Regions from separate parts of the Paenibacillus sp. sgz302190 genome, predicted to be linked through region 2. Evidence: predicted binding sites of a transcription regulator. Region 2 holds the regulator's gene; the other holds the start of a gene.
What was found. The regulator LexA, encoded in region 2, represses DNA repair genes until DNA is damaged. The targets are predictions, from matches to a motif close to CGAACATATGTTCG.

Region 1 (7,512 bases), on a different contig from region 2:
AAAAGGAATACGCACTTCGCCGCGCGATGCCTTAATCGCCGATTCCACTACGAAAGAGGAACGCGGAAAAGCATTCGGATTTCGTCGCGCGATGGATGCGTTAGGGGCTGCATTAGGTCCGTTAGTTGCTTTTGGTGTACTCGCCATATTTACGAACAATTACCGCCTTGTATTTTGGCTATCCGTAATCCCTGGGCTTATAGCGGTAGCTCTTATCTTCATTTTCTTAAAAGATAAAGAGCCTGGTGGTAACGGAACCCAAGCGAAGCTTCCCAAAATCGGGTTTAAAAACTTAAATCGGCGCTTCATATGGTTTTCCTTAATTTCGACACTATTTGCGGTCGGCAATTTCTCTGATGCGTTTTTGGTGCTGCGCGCCCAAGATGCAGGGATGCTTCCTGCCTTAATTCCGCTCACTTTCTTCGCATTTAATATGAGCAGCAGTATCTTCTCAATGCCGGTAGGCATGCTGTCTGACCGAATTGGCCGTCGACCGGTGCTTATTTCCGGATTCATTATCTTTGCGCTGATTTATTTTGGATTTGGGATGGTTAATAGCGTCATTTGGATCTGGGTGTTGTTTGTATTGTACGGACTTTACTACGCATTTACGGATGGTATACAAAAGGCATATATTGCCGATATTGTGCCGGAAGGGCAGCGTGGAACTGCGATGGGTACATATAACGCATTGACCGGAATAGCCGCATTACCGGCTAGTATAGTGGCAGGGTTTTTATGGCAAACGTTTGGTCCTATGGTTGCTTTTAGCGCCAGCAGCATCATTGCGATATTGGCTGCACTTTTAATGATTATTTTTCGGATTTAAGGAGTTCAATAATAGAGGAAGTGAGCAAATAGAACAGTCTTCCAATAGAAATATAAAAGGCCATCCAACACTGTTATCGTTACCAGTGTCGGATGGCCTATTCTGCTTTTAGGAAGTACTATGATATTTTGTACTTTCCCTTAGAAGAAAAACGGGGATCTTCTAAAAAAGAACGGAGATTCCTCAATAGCCAACAAGTCAAAAAGTACAAGTGGAGTGAACGGGTTGAAGAAAGGAGTGAACGCGCTCGTCTTAACCGACTTTTTATTTTGCTGAAGGTAGAGTTTATCTCCGTTGACCTTGTGCAAAACACCATCCAAAATTTGTCCATTTCGTGTCATGACGTACACATGTTTTCCAATGTGAGGCTTAACCTGTTTTTTAGTAATTGCCATTTCTAACACACCTCCTATCAAGTATGAAGAGAACGAAGATCGGTTGTCATAAGAAATTTACGGAACCGAAATACCTTCCCTTTTATAACATAGATTATGAAATACATTAAAAAAGCGCTTGGACACTATGATCTGATAATTGATGGGATTCTGCTGATTTTGTCAATGACTGCCGTAGTGCCCTGCAAGCTGGATATTCCTTATGCAACTGTAATCCGCTAATTAGCGTTTATACATAAAATTCCCATAATCGATCACAACGATTTCACCATTAGGCTTTAGACGTATATTTTGATAGTAGGGGCCATGAACATCTAAAATTTCATAAGGAATAATTTTATTTTTTCTAAACTTAGCTTTCATTGCGGAGAGTTTTTGCCTATTTGTTGTTGTATTGCGATATGGACGATCATACTTTTTCATGATTATCCAACAATATCCTTTCCCATACTTAACTACAGGAGCAAGGTGTTTTTTTAGCTCAAGCGGAGACAATTTGTACATTGTAACTTCTTTTCTATTGCTTTTAATCCCGCTTTTGGCTTTAGCCAGCTTTAATACAAAACCATTTCCCAGGTCGTACACAACACGCCTTGCGCCCGTACCAATAATGTTTTTTCTACGAATCATTTTATGATACGATTTTTTACTAAACAACCGAACTCACCTCTTCAGGACACGGATAAACTTTTTTTATTATATTCAGACAAAGTAATAAATCACAGTGCGTTAATACAACTCCAATCGTGCATTTTCTTAAAGTGAGTCGATAGGATCGATTAATGTTCATATATCCAAACCGATCTACAATCCGCGGCATATACTAGATTTGACAAGAGAAACGGTAAACGGTGGATAGCGGGAGATCATGCGGGGAAATGGAGGATATTGCCTTGATGAAAATGACAGCGTACATGAAAAGGAAAATAAAGGGGAAGAAATGCATTGGGGAAGGCGTTACACGAGTTGTATACGATTTAGGCAACGGCTATGTACTGAAAATGGCCAAATCCAAGAACGGGATTATATGCAACCGGACGGAAGTAAACCTGTATAAATCATCTTCGAAGCCGATTAAAAAATATCTTGCCAAAATTATCGAATATGATAAGGCAAATCGCTGGTTAACTATGGAAAAGCATAATATAAAATTTCCCAATAATCCTGTATATAGAAGAAAACTTATGATAGTAGTGAAGAAGTTTGTGGAAAATGGAATTATTCCGTCAAAAGGTGTTAGTCGTTATAGCAGCCCATATTGTCCTAACCTACGTTTAAAGCGGAATAAACAGATCGTGGTCATTGATTACGGCGGCTTTAAAATTAACCGTTAACGGTTGCGTTAAACACCGTCACGATTCAATGATATACTTAAAAAGGAGCTGCCATGGCAGCTCCTTTTGCTTCTTAACAACTCATACGATTTTGTGCATTTACCAGACGAAAGTTACCGAGATGATGACCAAAAGAATAAACAGAACCAAGATAGCAGCCACGTTTGTTCCCATGCCGTATCCTGCACAACTAGCGCCCATGTTTATATCCTCCCTTCATAAATCCATTTTCAATACGTCATATTCATATGTCGCCGACTTCACTTTTGCTTGTATATATGTCCCCAAGTTACGTTTATGTGTCATTCTCAAATAACGCCGCGTTCTGACCGTCTTGTGTTGCTCGCTAAAAAATACAAATATTTCCCCTCTTGAAAGGCGAATATTTGTTCGGTATTCTATATATAATGAATAAGAACAAATATTCTTATTTTGGAGTTGGTGTTATGTCAAAAGTAGTGATGATGTCGGATTGCCAGTCCTTCTATGCATCGGTCGAGAAAGCCGCACATCCGGAGTATGCCGATTATCCCGTCATTGTTGCAGGCGATCCGGCGCGACGGTCGGGCATTGTTCTGGCCGCTTGCCCAATTGCAAAAACGTTTGGCATCACTACGGCTGAAACTGTAGGAGAGGCGGTTGCAAAATGTCCCGATGTAGTTGTGCTGCTTCCGCGCATGCAAACGTACCTCACTTGTTCTTTGCTAATTACTGAAATTTACGAAAAATTCACGGATCTGGTTGAACCCTTCAGTATCGATGAGCAGTTTATTGATATAACAAACAGCACAACAATTTTTGGTACTGCAATTGAGATCGCGAAGCAAATCCAAGAGCGAGTTCTGGTATCAACCGGAGTGTTTGCAAGGCTGGGCATTTCGGAAACCAAAATCCTCGCTAAAATGGCCACTGATATACATGCAAAAAAACGTGAGGATGGCATTTACGTACTACCTAAATCTGAAATTGAATCCTCATTATGGCCGCAACCGGTGAACAAGATGTTCGGAGTGGCCGGCAAGATGACTGCACATTTTGCAAGAATGAGTATTTATACGATCGGAGATATTGCAAAAATACCACTGCCTGAGCTCAAAAGAAGAATGAAGATTCGCTTCGGAAAAAATTGTGATATTCAAGCAGAGGTGTATTGGCGAACAGCTCAAGGCTTGGATGACTCACCGGTATCTCCAGGAACTTTTGACCGAGGACATCAGACTATCGGTCACGGAATGACGCTGCCGCGTGATTATGGTACTAAGGAAGACATCAATGTTATTCTTCATGAACTTTCAGAAGAAGTATGCAGGCGCTGCAGATCAAAAGGGTATGCGGGACGGGTTATCCATGTGGGAGTGCAGGGGGCTAACTTTGACCTTCCTACAGGATTTTATCGCCAAGCTACTTTACCGGATCCCACCAATATTACTCGAGAAGTTTACGAAGGAGCCTGCCGCATATTCTATAGACACTGGGATGGTTTGCCCGTACGAAAGCTTTATCTCACACTTTCCAATTTCAGTAAGGACACTGAGTATCAGATTTCACTATTTGGCAACCGAGAAAAACTCAGAGAGCTGGAGCGTACAACTGACGAAATTAAAAATCGTTTTGGAACAACGTCTATACTCCGTGCATCCTCTCTCTTGCAGGCCGGGCAAGCGCTTGACAGGTCTCGAAAAATTGGAGGACACTACAGATGAATAGCAAGAAATTATCCGGGAATGGATTGTGGGAATCCAGCAGAATGCTTTTGCCTGAACACCGCGAGGCTCTTATTCAGAGGAGACAGAAAGAACCGGAGCGTAAGGAGCAGATGCCCTCTTTTGAAGAATTGGTTTTGGTTAAAAATTCAATGATTTTACCCATTATGCTTACAGTAGCTGAAAGCAACCTCCGTAAAATTGAACTTTCCGATTATTCTTTGAAAAAGCTTTATACAGTTATAACAAACATACTGGTAGATCGAATTATTCAAGATATTTCGGAGACAAAAAAAATGCTTAAAACACAAGGAATAAAGATCTATGAAGAGGAGAAAGTGGATGATACCCTTCGAGTTAAATTCAATTGCCGCGGCTATGAAGACAGCATATCTATAATACGCGATGTAGTGAAGTCAGAGATTAGAGTCAAAATTCAAAGATATATGGAGGAAATTTTAAAGCCACTTATGGCAAAAAAATAAGCAGGGAACTTGCTGTCATGGTAGTGTAGAAATTCCTACTATGGAAAGGAAACTGTTACAGCATACGCATCACAGGTTTATTCGACTTATAGCATGAAGCATTATTGACATAAAGTTTAAGAGTTAGAAAATGATCAAGTTGAAGTCGCAAATTGTCCCGAATTCTGGTGCTGGTAATCGCTTAACAGCCGCTGCATTTTTTCCACCGTGCCGTCCCGATGGGGAACGTGGATGGAAACCATCAAGCTTGGATCCTCCAAATATTGAAACGAAACATGATCGAAATTTAAGATCCCGAGATTCGGACAACGAAGCGCCTTTGGGGCATCAATAGCGTCGAGAACCTCATGCGACTCCCAAAATTCCCGGAATTCGGGGCTGGCTTGGCACAGCGCTTCGAACTGTTCAGACCACCAAGGGTCGTCAACGTGACGCGCATACCCTGCATGGAATTTAGCGGCTATCCGACGCGCATGCAGCTCCCATTGATCTCCCTTGATGTAGCGAAAACGGGGAGAAGTAAAAGTCATCCAAACAAAATTTCGCTCTTTGTCCGACAAGGCGGCGAGATTCCCGTTCAATGCGCAGTAGGCCGCATTCCAGGCAATGATGTTCATGCGTGCATCCATGACATTCGCCGGAGAAGTGTGTTGGCTATCCAAAAAACTTTGAAGCGCCTGGCTCACCTGAGCAGATATCTTCGTTTCTGCTAAGGGGAGTTGTTTGCGTGCAAGAAAAAAAAGGTGCTTGCGCTCCGATTCATCAAGCCTCAACACAATGGCTATTCGCTCAAGGACCTCAGCGGATACGTTGATATGACGGCCTTGTTCCAAATAGGTATACCAATCCAATCCTACGTCCGCCAACAAGGCAACCTCGCCGCGGCGAAGTCCGGGCGTGCGTCTGCGTCCGGACTCCGGCAATCCTACTTGCTTAGGGGTAATCCGTTCCCGGCGTGTGCGCAAAAAACGGGCTAATTCCTCATAACGGTCCAGCTTGATCGACATGATCGCCATCCCTCCTATCGAACGATGAAAGTAGGACTCCCAATCCTACGATAACCAGATCTCTTCCTAGCTTAGTCGAGTCCATATACACTAGCTTATATCATCCTTCTGGATGAAAGCAAGAATGGCAAGGGGCAGAGATCAGCGGTTGAACCTTGATCTCGTAGCGGAAAACTTCGTGGAATGGATGAAGGAGCAATCCCGTATGAAGCAACTGCAAACCGTAGAATGAACATTCTCAACAGAAACCGTGGAGGGCAGAAAGATGTATGAACATATCGTATTATTGAAACTTAAGCCTAATGTTACGATTGACGAACAAGAAGAAGCGGTGAAGCAAGTCCAAGCCTTTAAGAATAAGATCCCGGGCATTGTAGACCTTAGCGCCGGGATTAACGTCACGGAAGAAGTGGAGCATAAGCAAGGCTATACGTTAGGCATTCGGGTAACCTTTGCGAATCGGCAGGCTTGCCGGGATTATACCCAGCATCCGCTGCATCAGAACTTATTGCAGCGAGTCGGCCCATTTGTGGAAGGGATCGCTGTCGTGGACTACCCGTTTTCTTGAACGCATCCCTTTATCGCTCTTACGCAAGCGTGGTTGCTGACATTATCCTTCGGCTTTTTGGCCATGCTGTTTTATGGCATTACGGCGTGGCTGCCGCAAATCATCCAAAGCATGGGATTCAGCAAAAGCTATGCGGGCAGCGTATTGACGATTTTCGTGATCGTTCAAATCCCCGGGAGGCGCCGCGAGTAATCGATGCGCTCAAGGCGGGCCAGACGAAAGGACGCGTGGCCTTCCTGATCGACTAGGCTCTTTGCTTTTACCTGTCGACGCTACAACGTCTGCAATGGATGTTGCTGTATACCCCTTTTCTATTCGGTTAGCAAGAAAAACAGAGCAGCGAGGTTAACCCTCCTGCTCCTGTTGTTTTATGCTATGGTTTCAACTCCGATGGGGATAACTTAATCACGCTTTACTGAATACTTCATCCACAAGCCGTCATTATCGAGCTTTTCAACATCATTCAAAACGAAGTTTACTGACTTGAAGTTTTTAAGGGCAGGATTCGTATCAAAAATTGTCTTGGAATTAGCCGAACCATCCACAACCGGCAATACCAGCAGACTCAATTCATCAATTAATCCCTCGTTCAAAAGGGAGCCATTAATAACGCCGCCGCCTTCTACCAATATTTGATCGATATGAAATAAATCTTTTAGTTTTTTTGCTACAACATTGAAATCTAATGATTCTTTTCCACCGAAAATATAGGAAATACCTAGATTTTGCAGGTGGGCTAGATACGCATCGGAAACTTTTTCTGTAAGAATCTCTATTATATGGTCTCCAATAGCGTTTTCTCCTCCTTCTGTAATATGTTCATATTTCCAATCAAGTTTACCAGTAGAATCGATTACAACAATATACTGATTCGCATTTTCGTTTGCAACATAGTCAGTTCTAGGGAAATTTGGTGCATCATTTGTTCCCGCAATAAAATCGCTCATACCTAACATTTCTTGCAAAGTAATTCTTCCTAATATCGATGCTTTACACCCGTAAGCAGTATGAATTTTTCCGTACTGCTCTAAAAAATATGCCGTCCCGTCCTCGTTCATAAAATCTCCAACGATTTTCCCGTCCAATGACGCCATCATGTGGCAAATAAAGTTGTGTGAATTAGCATTAAATATGGATGTTAAAGAAGCAAATCTTGTTTGGTTTAAATACTTTGAAAGCAATTATTTATTC
Region 2 (7,512 bases):
TTAAAGGGTTTTGAGGGGGATGGCGTTGCGGCGGGCATACCGAAATTAATTAGTTTTTTTCGGAAATGCCCCCGGCACGCCCCCAAAAAAAAATATTCCCTGGCCTGCTTCTCCAAGACCTCATTTATTTTGGTCTTACAGTCGGCATGACTGCATCTCATTGACAAGTCTTGTGTTGATTTTGATGATTCTTTCCTATCGCAACGTCTTTGTTTCCCCAAAAGTCCCCCATCATTGTTCCCTAGAAATCAAGTGTCTCATTGATTCCCGATCATTTCAAGGTTGTAGTTTCCATTGGTTCCATCGCTTTCCATTTCATCCTAAAGTAACTAGTGAGCATATCTTATATACGCTCGCGCGTTTCATTGTCTATCGGTTTGCCGCCAAATGTGACTGGGAGATCCTCTTTTAGGATTTGCAGGTTTTTCGACGTTAAAAAACGATCCCCCACTAACCAAGTGGCTGTGGGGGAGCAAAACGAAATGTATTAAACCGGATCAACTGTGCCAAAAATCCTGACTGGCACTTCTCCATGACTGTAGTACTCAACATGATAAGTGCCAGGTTTTAGAGTAACGTATACCGAGCGTCTTTGGCTTCCGCTCCATGAAAAGTATCGAGTACCCGATGAATCATTCTCATTGACTAACCTGTACTCAACCTCTTCGACATCGTAACTGCTGTCGTATGTGCGTTGCTGAACATCAAACAAGTAAGTACGGGTGGAGTTGACTGTAAAATACCCATTACGAAACGTACTCACCCATCCGTCATTTTCTGTCAGGTAATTGTGATTAAACCACATCGAATCATACACGACTGCTTGCAGTTGAGCTGATTGTACTTCCTTTGATGTTGATTCTGCTGCCGAAGCCGTAGCCGCAGGAAGCGTAGTGCTAGAAGCCAAGATACCAGTAGTAAGTGCAACAGCTAACAGACCATTAAAAACTTTTTTACTCATTCCTAAGTTCCTCCTATAAATACAAAATAATTACAATATAAATTGTAATATATATTGTACAACTTGTAAATTAAAATTTACTAATATTGGATGAAATAGTTCTGTTTGGATTTCTTCCAAGCCTCTTCAATCTGGTTGAACCTATATTTAAGTCCCTTTGTTGAAAAATACCAATAATTCAAAAAACATGATACTCTTAAACTATCAAACTTATAGAGGTGGATACGATGAGCACGATTACTTTAAGCAAGCAAAAACTGGGAATCGTTTTGGAAAAAAACAATTGTCGAGCGTGGTGGCCAAAGTTGCGTTGGTGCTGGACATATCCGGTTCGATGAGACTGCTTTACAAAAACGGTACGGTTCAGAAAGTAGTCGAAAAAATATTGGCTGTCGCCAGCAGGCTGGACGATGACGGTGTGTTGGACATCTGGATATACGACCACAAATTCAGCAGGCTGCCCTCTGTCAGCGAGGAAGATTTCGAAGGTTACGTCAACAAGCATGTGCTTGAAAACCAGAACATATCCAAGTTCGGCCGCAACGATGAGTCGCCGGTCATGAGAGATGTGATAAAAAAATATACCGTGGAAGAAAAGAGCAATGTTCCCTCTTTCATTATTTTTATTAATGACGGCGGGGTGAAGAGGGGGACGGGAGATACGATCGACAAGGCGATCATTGAATCTTCGAACCTTCCATTATTTTGGCAGTTTGTCGGTGTTGGCAATTCCGATTTCGGAGTGTTGAAAAAGCTGGATACTATCGAAGGCAGAGTCGTCGACAATGCGAACTTTTTTCAAATTACGGATATTGAAAAAACGAGCGATGAAGAGCTGTATGAAAATTTATTGAATGAATTCCCTTTGTGGATAAGAGAAGCAAAAGATAAAGGGATATTATAACAAATTGATCATCTCCCGGGTTGTGAAAGCCTTGATTGATGGCGCCTAAAGGGCAAGAAATGGATTGGGGAACGCCAACGAAACGAGATTTAATTCTTTAAATTTTCCCTGGTTACTGGTTTCAACCGTGAAATGTCATATCCCATCTTACCAATAATATCGAGCCCGTCCTGGAATTCTATAATGTTTTTTCCAGTCCACCCATTTTCCAAACCATACAAAATAAAAGCTCTAATCGTTCTTGGATTATGTAAATTATATTTTTCAATTATGTTGGTATCTTTATTTTTTAAGGATGTACCGACTAATAGTGGATTTCCTGTAATTGGATCATCCCAAGTACAAAAAAAGAATGTGCATGTTATATTTTTTAGGACTTTTAAAGATATTTTAAGAGAAATATTACTCAACTGTTGATTATACTTCTGGTCAATCACATATAGGTATTCATTTTCGCCTACAATTATTTTTCTTGTCTTGTTCTTCAAGATCTTTGTACCTCTCGAATCAGTTTCGGTCCAAGTAAAAGGGATAGTAGCTATAAGAAATCGAATTGCAGTTCCGGAGTTCGATCGGTATTTTAAAAGCGAAAACCACCCTAAAGGTGGTTTTTTTTGTGCTTACATATCGCGGAACAGGCCGATAACGCGGCCAAGGATGGTTACGTTTTTCAGAAGAATCGGCTGGAGGGCCGAATTCTCCGGCTGCAGACGGATGTGATCCCGTTCTTTGTAAAAACGTTTTACCGTTGCTTCGTCATCTTCGGTCATGGCGACGACGATATCGCCGTTGTCGGCGGTTTGCTGCTGCTTGACAATAACATAGTCGCCATTATGTATGCCGGCTTCGATCATACTGTCGCCGGATACGCTGAGCATAAACACGTTGTTGTCGCCGACGAGGTGGGACGGGAGGGGGAAGTAGTCTTCGATGTTCTCCGTTGCCGTAATCGGTACGCCGGCCGTTACTTTGCCGACTAACGGGACGCGCGCCACGGATAAAGCGAAGTTGCTCTCCGCTCCGTCGAGACCTAAAATTTCAATAGCTCTCGGTTTGGTCGGATCGCGGCGGATCAAGCCTTTCTTCTCCAGACGTTCCAGATGCCCGTGCACGGTCGAACTGGAGGCCAGTCCGACGGCTTCGCCGATTTCCCGAACGGAAGGCGGGTAGCCCTTATCTTTCACTTCGTTCTTGATAAACTCCAAAATTGCTTGTTGGCGTTGGGATATTTTACTCAATAGTTATCACTCCATCTATGAAAAAATCATTAACCAAATTATAACACAGAACCGGAGTTCGTACAAACATAAGTTCGAAGATTTATTGACACAAACGTTTGTTCGTGATATTCTGATTTCAGAACAAATGTTTGGGGGATGAATGTTATGTACATTGCATATTCAGAAGGAAGCAACTCACGGCAACTTCATGCAAGACCAGCGACAGCGAGAACTACGACACGTTCGGATCGTTTCCATCGGTTTTTCGGTTTGACGAAGCGATCTTTGAAATTCATTTTGCTTGCTGCCGCGCTTCTTGCCGTGTTTTCTTTTGGCGCAATCGTACAAGCTTACGCAGGAGATGGCGCGAACGCCGCTTCCACCCGGTCGCCTGAGCCCATTCATGAATCCGTACAAATCCCAAACCATCTTATCGTTGAACGCGGCGATACGCTCTGGTCTATAGCTTCATCCCGAATAAGCGAAGGTCAGGATATTCGTTCGTATATGAATAAAGTTAAGAAATTGAACAAACTTACTTCCACGTACCTTTATGAAGGGCAAATCTTGCTGCTGCCTTAATGCCTGGCATTTATATCGGACCCCTGGCCGTATTATTTAGTTTCGGCGGTCAACGATACCTCCAATTTCATTCCTAAGTGAAATGAGACATATTCGTTCATGTTCGATTCGGATTTTCTGAATCAAGCTCATTTGCCGACTAAGTTACTTGCCTTAGTCTTTTTTTGCGTGCAATTGCCTTGACATTCGGGTAGCGGAATGGCAAAGTAGTAGTCAGACTGAGTAATGGCAGGGAGGACTATCATGAGCGATAATATGGACCAGAACATAGAGAGAATCAACGAACTTGCCCGCAAAGCGAAAACAGTTGGCTTAACGGATGAAGAAATTGATGAGCGCAACGAGTTGAGAAAAAAATATATCCAAGCGTTCCGCTCCTCTCTTAAGGTACAGTTGGATTCTATCAAGTTTGCCGATGAAGAAGAGAAGTAAAGCAACAACATTTATAGATGCATTCAAAGGGGAAATGTAACGATGCCGCTCAAGGCTGTGCTGTTTGATTTGGATGATACGCTGTTATGGGACGATCGCAGCGTGAAGGAAGCTTTTGAAGCAACATGCGAGGAAGCGGCCAAACATTACGCTTCGATCAAGCCGAATGAATTGGAAGAGGCCGTGTGCAAGGAGGCCAGAGCGCTTTACGAATCTTACGAAACGTTCCCATTCACGAAAATGATCGGCATTAATCCGTTTGAAGGGCTGTGGGCTCATTTTACCCAGGGAGAACATGAGCATTTTCGCAAGCTGGAACAGTTGGCTCCGGGCTATCGGACGGAGTCTTGGACAAGAGGGCTTCAGGCACTCGGTATTGAGGACAAGGAACTTGGCTACAAATTAGGCGAAATGTTCCCGGCCGAACGCCGCCGCCGTCCTCTCGTTTACGAAGAGACGTTTCAAGTACTGGATGCGCTGAAAGGCAATTACAAGCTGCTGCTGCTGACGAACGGTTCTCCCGATTTGCAGATGGAAAAGTTGGCCGGAGTGCCCGATATTGCACCTTATTTTGATCATATCGTTATTTCCGGAGCGTTTGGGGAAGGGAAGCCGGCGGTTTCGATTTTCCGGCATGCGATGGAGCTTCTGGGTATTGAAGCTTCCGAAGGCATCATGATCGGGGACAAGCTGACTACGGATATTCTCGGCTCGGGAAGCGTAGGCATGCGCAATATTTGGATTAATCATCACGGGCTGCAGCGCGGCGACGAAATCGTTCCTGCTTTTGAAGTATCCCGACTGCAAGAAATTTTGCCGATTATTGCGAACGGCCGGTAAAATTGCAAACAAAAGCCCAACGGCTGGGGAATCGAATCCTCGGATCGTTGGGCTTTTGGGTTCTTTATGAAAGGATCAGGCCTTTGCAAACTCCGGGTCGTCAACGTTGTAGGCGATCCAGCCGTCTTTTTCGATGAAGAGGCGTACCGCTACGATTTGACGGTTATCCATCAGCGTAAAGAAGTGGTTCGTATTTTCCGGTACGGAAATAACGTCTCCGGCTTCAAGCTCGACGTCAAAGTAGCCGACTTCGTCTTCCGATTTAATAATGAAGATGCCTCGTCCTGTTACGATTGCACGGATTTCATCTTCAGTGTGCGTGTGAACCTGTTCGAATTTTTTGAGCAGTTCCTCGATGTTTGGCGTAGCGTCGGACAAGGAAATGACATCCCAAATTTCGTAACCGCGTCTTGCGGCAAGATCGCGAATTTCTTCGTCATAAATGCTCAAAATTTGCGCTTTTTCTTCGTCGCTCAGGGCGAATTTTTCGCGAAGCGCTTCAGGAAGCTTGGAAGTATCCCAGTGTTCGTACACGACGTTGTGGCTATCCAAGAAGGCTTTTACCTGTTCTTCACCTTCGATGCGTTCATTAGTGTTGCGAATTCGAATTTGTGCCAACGTACATCCCTCTTTCCAATAAAATATACTTGTATTATAGATGAAATGTTGACTCATGTCGATGAATTTGCATAAAAAAATCCTACATACCCCATAGGAATTATTGATAAATAGAAATCTTTTCATAACAGCGCTATTCTGTTACACTAAATGTTAACGAATTTATCGATAAAGTTGGGTTGTTTCAGCTTTAGGTCAAGTTGAGAGGGAGTCATGCCATGATCAAACCACCGATTCAAGAGCAGCTTAAGAAAAAAATAATGATCCTTGACGGCGCAATGGGCACCATGCTTCAACAGGAGAATTTGACACCCGATGACTTCGGAGGCGAAGAACTGGACGGCTGTAATGAAATTCTTGCCATCACGCGCCCCGACGTTTTGCGGAAAATTCATGAAGCTTACTTTGCGGCGGGCGCCGATATGATAGAAACGAATACGTTCGGTTCGACCAGCGTCGTTTTGGCCGAGTACGATTTGCAGGACCGTCACCGGGAAATCAATTTGGCCGCGGCTAAGCTGGCGATTGAGGCTGCGAATAAATACTCGACTCCGGAGTGGCCGAGATACGTTATCGGAGCGATGGGACCGACGACCAAAACATTGTCCGTCACCGGCGGCGTAACGTTCGAAGCACTGGAGGAGAGTTACTACCAGCAGGCGCTTGCGCTGGTGGAAGCCGGCGTCGATGCGCTGCTCCTCGAAACATCGCAAGATACGCTGAACGTGAAAGCCGGAAGCATCGGCATCCGCAGAGCTTTTGAAACGCTAGGCGTCAAGCTGCCGATCATGATTTCAGGAACGATCGAACCGATGGGAACTACGTTGGCCGGACAAAACATCGAGTCCTTCTATATATCTTTGGAACATCTGAAGCCGGTTTCGATCGGGCTGAACTGTGCGACCGGGCCGGAGTTCATGCGCGACCATATTCGAACGCTGTCCGAAATTGCGGAAACGGCGATCAGCTGTTATCCGAATGCGGGGCTGCCGGACGAGAACGGGCATTATCACGAATCCCCCGAGTCACTCGCGAAAAAGATGGCCGGCTTTGCCGAACAAGGCTGGCTCAATATCGCCGGCGGCTGCTGCGGAACGACGCCAGATCATATTCGCGCGCTGGCGGAAACTTTGGGCAAGTATGCGCCCAGAACGAGCTACGGCACACATCCGCCTGCGGTATCCGGCATTGAAACGGTCTATATCGAGCCGGAAAACCGTCCGATTATGGTCGGCGAACGCACGAACATTTCCGGTTCCCGCAAATTCAAACGACTTATTAAGGAAGGCAAGTTTGAAGAAGGATCGGAAATCGCCCGCAACCAGGTGAAAAACGGCGCGCACGTCATCGATATCAACTTGCAGGATACGGATATCGACGAAGCTTACGCCGTCGAGCAATTTATGCAGCAAGTGGTAAAAAAAGTAAAAGTCCCGCTCATGCTGGACTCTACGTACGATCATATTATCGAGCTCGGCTTAAAATACTCGCAAGGCAAAGCGATTATCAACTCCATTAACCTGGAGGACGGCGAGACGAAGTTCCAAAATATTTTGCCACTGATCCATAGATACGGAGCCGCGGTTGTCTGCATTTTGATCGACGAGCGCGGACAGGCGGTTTCGCGCGAAGCGAAGATGGAAGTGGCTACGCGGTCTTATGAGCTTTTGACCGGGAAGTATGAAATGAATCCGGAAGACATTATTTTTGACCCGAACATGTTCCCGATCGGCTCCGGCGATCCGCAATACATCGGTTCAGCCGTCGAGACGATCGAAGGTATCCGGATGATCAAGGAAAAATACCCGTCCTGCAAAACGATTCTCGGCCTCAGCAACATTTCGTTCGGCTTGCCGGATGCGGGGCGCGAGGTGCTGAACTCGGTTTATTTGTACCACTGCACCAAAGCCGGTTTGGATTACGCGATTGTCAATACGGAGAAGCTGGAACGCTAC

Region 1: AC6RNO_RS11175 (DNA polymerase IV) is a predicted target of LexA. The motif match lies at 2,938-2,951, and genes of this name have one in related genera.

Annotation. Positions count from the first base shown of each region.
Region 1 covers NZ_JBZYAO010000007.1:203,458-210,969, forward strand. The annotation lists gene AC6RNO_RS11150 (MFS transporter) at 1-829, shown strand, start outside; gene AC6RNO_RS11155 (hypothetical protein) at 970-1,224, opposite strand; gene AC6RNO_RS11160 (hypothetical protein) at 1,447-1,881, opposite strand; gene AC6RNO_RS11165 (hypothetical protein) at 2,103-2,558, shown strand; gene AC6RNO_RS11170 (YjcZ family sporulation protein) at 2,658-2,759, opposite strand; gene AC6RNO_RS11175 (DNA polymerase IV) at 3,005-4,261, shown strand; gene AC6RNO_RS11180 (YhjD family protein) at 4,258-4,746, shown strand; gene AC6RNO_RS11185 (MmyB family transcriptional regulator) at 4,881-5,753, opposite strand; gene AC6RNO_RS11190 (Dabb family protein) at 6,019-6,321, shown strand; gene AC6RNO_RS11195 (hypothetical protein) at 6,355-6,513, shown strand; gene AC6RNO_RS11200 (dihydrofolate reductase family protein) at 6,723-7,418, opposite strand; gene AC6RNO_RS11205 (TetR-like C-terminal domain-containing protein) at 7,432-7,512, shown strand, end outside.
Region 2 covers NZ_JBZYAO010000011.1:161,049-168,560, forward strand. The annotation lists gene AC6RNO_RS14830 (hypothetical protein) at 488-961, opposite strand; partial or broken gene AC6RNO_RS14835 (vWA domain-containing protein) at 1,189-1,865, shown strand; gene AC6RNO_RS14840 (hypothetical protein) at 1,955-2,353, opposite strand; gene lexA (transcriptional repressor LexA) at 2,486-3,103, opposite strand; gene AC6RNO_RS14850 (LysM peptidoglycan-binding domain-containing protein) at 3,371-3,667, shown strand; gene AC6RNO_RS14855 (DUF896 domain-containing protein) at 3,911-4,099, shown strand; gene AC6RNO_RS14860 (HAD-IA family hydrolase) at 4,142-4,939, shown strand; gene AC6RNO_RS14865 (1,2-dihydroxy-3-keto-5-methylthiopentene dioxygenase) at 5,015-5,557, opposite strand; gene metH (methionine synthase) at 5,776-7,512, shown strand, end outside.